One region of the Shewanella sp. MR-4 genome, then DNA from elsewhere that is predicted to be linked to it. Evidence: predicted binding sites of a transcription regulator. Region 1 holds the regulator's gene; each other region holds the start of a gene.
What was found. The regulator sigma-54, encoded in region 1, starts transcription at its own class of promoters, with help from an activator protein. The targets are predictions, from matches to a motif close to GTTGGCACGNNNNTNGNNT.
Positions count from the first base shown of each region.

Region 2: a site for sigma-54 is predicted at 1,140-1,158, ahead of flgB (flagellar basal body rod protein FlgB). Genes of this name have one in related genera too.
Region 3: a site for sigma-54 is predicted at 830-848, ahead of flgA (flagellar basal body P-ring formation chaperone FlgA). Genes of this name have one in related genera too.
Region 4: a site for sigma-54 is predicted at 886-904, ahead of SHEWMR4_RS06745 (flagellar hook-length control protein FliK). Genes of this name have one in related genera too.

Region 1 is NC_008321.1:781,382-783,573, reverse strand. It holds gene lptB (LPS export ABC transporter ATP-binding protein) at 1-265, shown strand, start outside; gene SHEWMR4_RS03515 (RNA polymerase factor sigma-54) at 372-1,847, shown strand; gene hpf (ribosome hibernation promoting factor) at 1,876-2,163, shown strand; gene ptsN (PTS IIA-like nitrogen regulatory protein PtsN) at 2,166-2,192, shown strand, end outside.
Region 2 is NC_008321.1:1,465,323-1,467,514, forward strand. It holds gene SHEWMR4_RS06600 (chemotaxis protein CheV) at 1-106, shown strand, start outside; gene SHEWMR4_RS06605 (CheR family methyltransferase) at 208-1,047, shown strand; gene flgB (flagellar basal body rod protein FlgB) at 1,192-1,599, shown strand; gene flgC (flagellar basal body rod protein FlgC) at 1,602-2,018, shown strand; gene flgD (flagellar hook assembly protein FlgD) at 2,043-2,192, shown strand, end outside.
Region 3 is NC_008321.1:1,463,095-1,465,286, reverse strand. It holds gene SHEWMR4_RS06600 (chemotaxis protein CheV) at 1-779, opposite strand, end outside; gene flgA (flagellar basal body P-ring formation chaperone FlgA) at 985-1,692, shown strand; gene flgM (flagellar biosynthesis anti-sigma factor FlgM) at 1,768-2,094, shown strand; gene SHEWMR4_RS06585 (flagella synthesis protein FlgN) at 2,097-2,192, shown strand, end outside.
Region 4 is NC_008321.1:1,493,421-1,495,612, reverse strand. It holds gene SHEWMR4_RS06745 (flagellar hook-length control protein FliK) at 1-800, opposite strand, end outside; gene fliJ (flagellar export protein FliJ) at 943-1,389, opposite strand; gene fliI (flagellar protein export ATPase FliI) at 1,401-2,192, opposite strand, start outside.

The sequences.
Region 1 (2,192 bases):
CAATCCAAAGTTTATTCTGCTCGATGAACCCTTCGCAGGTGTCGACCCGATTTCGGTTATCGACATCAAGAAAATCATCGAACAACTCAAGAGCCGAGGCCTTGGGGTACTGATCACAGACCACAATGTGCGCGAGACCTTAGACGTCTGTGAACATGCCTACATTGTCAGTCACGGTAATCTGATAGCCGAAGGAACTCCCGCAGAGATCTTAGACAATCAGCAAGTTAGGGCTGTGTACTTAGGTGAACAATTCAGGCTATAGTTACTTAAACAGAGCCAATTAGCCTTGAATTTTGGCTTAATAAGCGCCATCAATATGATAACAAGCGGCCTAAATTCACAATAATAACGTAGGGATCAGCGGTAACATGAAAGCGTCACTCCAGCTCAAACTGGGTCAACAGTTAACCATGACGCCACAACTTCAACAGGCCATTCGTCTGTTGCAATTGTCGTCATTGGAACTGCAGCAAGAGATCCAGCAAGCCTTAGACTCTAATCCTCTTCTCGAGCTGGAAGAGGAGCAATTTGACGCGCCTACCGAACGTAAGCAAGATATCGCCGATACCGACTTTAGCGAAACGACGGCTCAGCCACAGGAACAAGACAATTCCACCGTGGATATTGCCGAGTCGTTGACCAAAGAATCCCTGCCCGAAGAACTGCCCATGGACACCACTTGGGATGAAGTCTTTACCGCATCGCCAAACTCAGGTTCTGGTGCTAGCCGTGAAGATGATATGCCCTTTCAAGGGGAAACCAGTGAAGGCCTGTACGAACATTTAGAATGGCAGAAAAACCTTACGCCCTTCTCTGAAACCGATTTAGCCATCGCCACCGCAATTATTGATGCCATCGACGATCAGGGATATCTCACTCAAAGTACTGAAGATATCCTCGAGGCCATGGGCAATCCAGAGATAGAACTGGATGAAGTCGAAGCCGTGCTCAAGCGTATTCAACACTTCGACCCCGTTGGTGTCGCGGCAAAGGATTTAAGCGAATGTCTGCTTATCCAACTCTCCCATTTTTCGCCGGACACCCCACACCTCGAAAACGCCCGCATGCTGATCAAAGATCATTTAGATCTGATCGCTGCCCGCGACTTTAGATTATTAATGCGTAAGACCAAACTCAAAGAGGACGACTTAAGGGACAGCATAGCGCTGATCCAAACCTTAAACCCTCGCCCCGGTTTACTCATCACCCCTGTCGATGAAGAATATGTGATCCCCGATGTATCGGTATCGAAGAAAAACGGCCGTTGGGTGGTCGAATTAAACCCTGACTGCATGCCAAAAATCAATGTTAATCAGCAATATGCAGCCATGGCGCGCAGCACCAAAAGTCAGGCCGATAGCCAATTTATTCGCGGCCATCTGCAAGAGGCTAAATGGTTTATCAAAAGTCTTGAAAGCCGCAACGAAACACTGCTCAAGGTGGCAAACTGCATAGTGCAATATCAACAGGGTTTCTTCGAATACGGTGAAGAAGCCATGAAACCTATGGTCCTGAACGATATCGCCGAGGCGGTCGAGATGCATGAATCCACCATTTCACGGGTGACGACGCAAAAGTACATGCATACCCCAAAGGGACTTTTTGAACTAAAATATTTCTTCTCAAGCCACGTCGGGACTGATGATGGCGGTGAGTGCTCATCCACGGCAATCAGAGCCTTCATTAAGAAACTGGTTGCAGCGGAAAACCAGAAAAAACCATTAAGCGACAGCAAGATGGCGCAACTTCTGGCAGAACAGGGAATTAACGTTGCGCGCAGAACCATTGCGAAGTACCGAGAAGCGATGCTTATTCCCCCTTCCAATCAGCGTAAAAGTTTATAGCCTACAGTGGAAATCGGAGGACGTTTATATGCAAATAAACCTGAGTGGACACCATATCGAGATTACCGAATCGTTACGGGCATATGTTGAGGAAAAGTTTTCAAAACTTGAACGTCATTTCGAACAGATCAATAATGTGCACGTTGTGCTCAATGTTGAGAAAATGCAACAAATTGCCGAAGCGAGAATCAACCTCACCGGTGGTGAAGTCTTCGCGACTTCAGAGCATGCAGATATGTATGCTGCCATAGACGTCCTGATTGACAAGCTTGATCGTCAGGTTATTAAACACAAAGAGAAGTTAACAAAACACTAGCAATGGAACTTCGTACCATACTGCGGCCG
Region 2 (2,192 bases), 680 kb from region 1:
CGTCTTCAACCAAGCTATGGTACAAAAAGTGGGCGCCAACGACTTTATCGCCAAATTCAATCCCGATGAATTAGCAGCGGCAGTGAACAAGCATTTAAGTTTGTAGTGAAAGTGTGGGTTAGTGCCTAATAGCGTATTACGCTATAATCTAGCCCTTATTACATGATTGTTGGCACTTATTTGGGTGCTTGCTATAGGATCTAGGACGTGAATGTGCCTGACAAATCACTCGCTGAAGCCGAATATAATCAATTTAGGTTGTTCCTAGAACAACACAGCGGCATCGTACTAGGGGAAAATAAACAATACCTAGTGCGCAGTCGCCTTGCTCCTTTGATGGGCAAATATAATCTGCCTTCGTTATCCGATGTAGTAAAACATTCGATGAAGCCAACGGAGCGAGCCTTACGGGCTGAAGTGATCGACGCTATGACAACCAATGAAACCTTATGGTTTCGTGACCGTTATCCCTTTGAGTTGCTGAATAATGTTTTGTTACCTGAATACAGTAAGTTGGGGCGTCCATTAAAGATATGGTCTGCGGCTTGCTCGTCCGGCCAAGAGCCTTATTCGTTGGCAATGACCATATTAGAATATCAGCAGAAGAAACCGGGAGCTTTACCTGGGGGAGCCGCAATTCAGGCGACCGATCTCTCGCCTTCTATGTTGGAGCGTTGCAAAAATGCCGAGTACGACAGTTTAGCATTGGCACGCGGATTATCTGAGGAACGTAAGCGCCAGTTTTTTGATGCTTTGCCCTCTGGCAACATGCGTGTAAAAGATAATGTTAAGCGTTTAGTCAATTTTCGCGCCCATAACTTACTTGAGAGTTACACCTTACTCGGCAAGTTCGACATCATTTTCTGCCGAAATGTACTGATTTATTTTGCCCCGGAGGCAAAAGCAAAAATTTTGCGGCAATTCGCTGCCGCTTTGAACCCGAAGGGCATACTTTTCCTCGGTGCGTCAGAATCGATAGCGGGTCTGACCGATGAGTTTGATATGGTACGTTGCAACCCTGGCATCTATTACCAGAAAAAGACTTAATTTAATGATATTAAATAAAAATTACCGACAATAGTCGGTAATTTTTTACCCCGAAATACCTCGTTTATACACATTTCTATTTGTTACCACTTTTTGGCACATGAATTGCTTTGTTCCCGTGAGAGTCACGATGGAGGCAATTTTATGGCGATTAATTTTGATAAGGCACTCGGTGTGCATCAATTCACTTTGGGGATACGTGCAGAGCGTGCCGAAGTGATTTCAAGCAATATCGCAAATGCCGATACGCCACATTATAAAGCCCGTGACGTCGATTTTTCTGCGGCCTTAAATGTTGCTAAAACTCAGCAACAGCAACGCAATAGCCTGGAGATGACAGGCGATGAGCAGCAGCACTTTGGCCTTGCACAATTAACGGGACAATATGTGAAGTTTCGTGTGCCGAATCAGCCTGACACTGGGGATGGCAATACTGTGGATATTCAACAGGAACAGTCGGCATTTATGCAAAATGCCCTTGAATATCAAATGTCTCTGGGATTTTTAGACAGTAAGTTTAGCGGCATGAAAAAAGCGCTGAGAGGGGATTAATCATGAGTTTATTTAGCATTTTTGATGTGGCTGGCTCTGGTATGTCAGCCCAGTCCGTCAGGCTCAATACCACAGCGAGTAACATCGCTAACGCCGATTCTGTTTCTAGCAGTATTGATAAAACTTACCGCTCTCGTCATCCGATTTTTGAAGCTGAAATGGCCAAGGCGCAGAGTCAGCAACAAGCCTCTCAAGGTGTTGCGGTGAAGGGTATCGTTGAGAGTGATAAACCCCTATTAAAAGAGTATTCGCCGGATCACCCCATGGCGGATGCGGATGGTTTTATTTATAAGCCGAATGTGAATGTCATGGAAGAAATGGCGGATATGATCTCTGCCTCTCGCTCATATCAGATGAATGTTCAAGTCGCTGAAGCCGCAAAATCAATGCTGCAACAAACACTTGGGATGGGTAAATAAGATGCGTTATTTAGGAGGTAAGCTGTGAGCCTCATTAATCAACTTAGCCAGACCTCGGCTCAGCCGACTCAAACTAAGACTCAATCGAATACGGTGGCAACCAATACCACGAGCACTTCAACGGGTAATCCCTTTTTAGATGGGATCCGTTTGCCTGGGAATTCCGTTGTTCCT
Region 3 (2,192 bases), 680 kb from region 1:
TTAAGCTTTGGATCGTCACGGATCTCTGCCGTTAAGGTATAACCATCCATTTCCGGCATTTCAATATCAGAAATAATCAATGGAATTTCTTCGGCAACATTGTTCATTTCGGCAGCGATAGTCTTCAACTTATCCAATGCTTCGCGGCCATCTTTTGCCGTATCAATCTGTAAGTTTAACGACTCAAGTGCGCGAATAATTTGCTTACGAGCAACCGCAGAATCATCAATCACCATAATGTGATAATGTTGACTTCTATCGATTGTGAGTTGCTCATTTACTTCTTCACTGATCGCGGTTTTCACCGGGGAAATTTCATCTAAAATCTTTTCAACATCAAGGATTTCGACTAATTCTCCTTCAATTTCAGTCACTGCTGTTAAATAAGAATAACGGCCAGCACCTTGCGGTGGCGGCATAATGGCTTCCCAATTCATATTGATAATACGCTCAACTGAACTGACCAAGAAACCTTGTACGCTGCGGTTATATTCTGAAATGATGATAAAGCAATTTTCGGTACTCGCTAACGGACGTCCGCCAGTTGCAGCGCTCAAATCGATGACTGAGATAGTCGTTCCGCGAATATGGGCAACCCCCTTAACGTAGGGGTTAAGCTTAGGTAAAGCCGTTAATGGCGGGCACTGCAGAACCTCTTTTACTTTGAATACGTTAATCCCAAATCGCTGACGACCATTTAACTTAAATAGCAATAATTCTAGTCGGTTTTGACCTACGAGCTGGGTGCGTTTGTTGACTGAATCAAGAATACTCGACATAACTCTGCCTTGTTGTTCTGTTTATGTACGGCCCTAAAACTCGTTTGAGTATAGGCATATTAATTGCTTGCGTCTTGTCATCCATAACCATAGTTGAAACTGAGTCAAACTTCTGACACGAAATTTTGGCCTTAGCGACACAGAACAGTTTCACGTTTGATAAAAGTATAGGTGTATTCTGGCGTTACAAGCTAGTCTCTTCATTATGAAAGTAAATTTAGTCTATTTTTTGTGTGTTCTCGCATTATTTCTCGCCACGGCCGCCAATGCAGCGCCTGTGGTACCTAGCGTATCGGCGATATCCGAGCTCGCTAAAGCCCTTATTAATGAAAAGATTTCAGTACCATCGAATGCCAAAGTGGAAATTGCTCCACAACCCATAGATAAACGAACACTGCCAGCACAATGTGCTTCTCCCATCAAAGTTGAGCTGGCATCTGATCGGGAAATCAGCCGCAACAACACGGTAAAAGTCAGCTGTGATACACCCGACTTAGCCTATCCTTGGCAAATTTTTATGTCAGTTCGCGTCGATATCCTGTTCCCTGTTGTGGTCGCCAGCGAAACATTGGCACCGGGTGAATTAATCAACCCAAGTCAGGTTGAAATTCGTTATGTCGATCAAAACAGTTTACGCGGTATGCAATTTAGCGATACAAACCAAATTTCAGGTGTAAGGGTTAAACGCCGTGTCGCCAAACACTTCCCCATTTTTGCTAACAATCTTTGTTTTGTTTGTAAGAATGATTCAGTATCGATTTATGTTCGTTCCAGTAATTTTGTGCTAAAAACCGTGGGTGAAGCATTGCAAGATGGTAATATTGGTGACCAAATTAGGGTCAAAAATAGCAGCTCAAACAAGGAACTAGATGCTATAGTCACAGCCATTGGCGAAGTCGAAGTTAGAATGTAAAATAAGCTAAAGCTTTTCGATGGGCTGCCGATACCCCAGTTAAGAAATCCCGTATACACGACGCTGGAGCCTAAAATGGCAATTGATATTAGCAAATTTAACGCCGGAGCGGCCGCGCAAGTCCGTTCAAACAGTACTAAAAAGAGCAGCGAAAGCGAGCAATCGACTCAGGTTGCGGCTAAATCGACTCAACAAAAAGGTGACTCAGTTGTCATTACGGCTCAAGCTCAACAGCTACAAGGAGCTCAAACCAAAATGGCCAGTCTTCCAGAAGTCGACCAAAAGAAAGTAGCTGAAATCAAGCAAGCTATTGCCGAAGGTCGCTATAAAATTGATCCCGAAAAGTTGGCGGCCAACATTGCCAGCTTCGAAGCTGAATTGAATGACCTCAATAAAGAGTAACTATGACAGAAATAGCTAAACTGGTAGATCAACAACACGCCCATTTGGCTGTTCTTAAACAGATTATTCTCAAGGAAAAAGGCGCTTTGGTTGACCAA
Region 4 (2,192 bases), 710 kb from region 1:
TCAATGGGTAAAATATGATTTTCGGGCGGTTTAACGAACTTTTCGGACCGCAGGCCAGTAAGTAAGGATGCATCTGCAATAGGACGCGAATCATCCACAGAGGCGCCTTGAGTATCCGCATCTTCCACAGTAGCTGCCGCAGTAAACGTATCAAGATCTGCAGGAAGCAATTGTTCCACACTGTCATCAACGGCATAAACATCGCCAGCCTTCGATTGTGAGGCTTGCTGTTGGGCGATCTGCGCTGAGCTCTGTGCCGAAATTTTTGCAACACTTTGTCCGGCTTGAGTTTGAGTTAATAGCTCTGTTTCTGCCGAATCAGCACCGCCATCAAGCTTTGAATTGCTAAGGCTCATTGTATTGGACTGAGCAAACTGAGCCAGCTCACCGGAAAAAGTGCCAACCACAGTAAGGTCTTCTGCTTTAGAAAGGTCATCGGCCAATACGGCGGAGGATGCAGAGTCTACGTCTTCCGTTGCCGTGATATCAGCCTCAAGCGGCAAAGACTCGCCCGGCGCTGCCGCTTTCTTCATCTCATTTGCCATACCAATCTGGGCGAAAATCAAGTTGATATCGGCGTCATCATCGGTATTGGTATCGTCAGTGCTGGCTTCCGCTTTGACTGTTTTGACGGCCACATCCTGAGACAATGGGGTTTTAGTCGAGGGGGATGATACGGATGTGACTGAAGCCAACGCTGCAGAAAAGTCTTCACTATTAGTATCTTGAGTCAATGCTTTACTTGAGCTAGCGCTATTTTTCGCACTTGACGCTAATAGGATATTGTTCATTTGTTGCATATCAGCTCCTAAACATTCGCCCGAAGACATAAAAAAGTAGGGCAAACGTCAATTTATGCGGCTTTGACCATCTCTGACATAAAGTAAGCAAATAAAGTGCCAATAAATAGAAATGGCTAATTCAAGTAGCAGTTAGATAGGATTATGAGTTCTTACGGCGAAAGAACTGCTGAGAAGCAAATTCATCGGTCATCTTTTGCTCTTTTTTCAACTCAAGTGCTTGGCGTTTTTTCTCTTTATTATCTAAGAGCAATTCAACCGCCTTACGTTTCTTTTGCTTGTCGAGCCAATGCTGCTGACGATAGTTTTTCTGCTTCTCACCATCGGCGACCACACGATTTTGTTGGGCAATGGCCTCATCGATTTGCCGAATAAAACGGTGGAATTGGTGATAATGGCTGGCGCTGATGGCTTGCCCCTGCTGAGACTGCATCTGCTTCATGTAGTCCAAGCGGTAATTGTTGAGTGCATCCAATTGATTTTGGCGCTTTTGACACTCTAGTTGCGCCGACTTTAGCAGCAGTGCGGCCTGCTCCTCTGCATCGAGGGCTAATTTCAATACCAGTAAGAGGGGATCGGCATTCGCCATAACAGTCTCGATTATTTACATTGCGCCGCGAGTTGCCCAAGCATGACTTGGCTATCGGCAAAACTAAAGGCATCACGCATCGTCTGCCGTAAGAAGGCATTCATCGCAGGTTGCAGGCGTATCGCGTTATCGATTCGCGGGTCGCTACCTTGGGCATAGGCGCCAATCGAAATCAGATCCTTATTCTGTTGATAGAGGGAATAAGTCTGCTTGACGCGGCGCATGGCTTCTAAGTGCTCGTTCGAAATCACCATTGGGGCCACACGGCTGATCGAAGCCTCAATATCTATTGCAGGATAATGCCCAGAATCCGCCAGCGAGCGAGATAGCACAATATGGCCGTCTAGGATCGCCCGTGAAGCATCGGCAATCGGATCCTGTTGATCGTCGCCCTCAGTCAACACAGTATAAAATGCGGTGATAGAACCTTGTCCTGGTCCACCATTACCCGCCCGTTCAACCAAACGCGGCAATTTAGCAAATACCGAAGGCGGATAACCTTTAGTTGCCGGCGGTTCACCTACGGCCAGAGCAATCTCACGCTGCGCTTGGGCGTAACGAGTCAGACTATCCATTAATAACAATACGTTATAGCCTAAATCACGAAAATACTCAGCGATACGAGTCGAGGTTTCACAGGCACGAAGGCGCATCAAGGGTGAGGTATCGGCGGGCGCCGCCACCACAACAGAGCGTGCTCTGCCCTTTTCACCGAGGATTTCTTCAATAAATTCTTTCACTTCACGGCCACGCTCCCCGACGAGTCCCACCACAATGATGTCAGCTGTCGTGCCCCGGGTCAT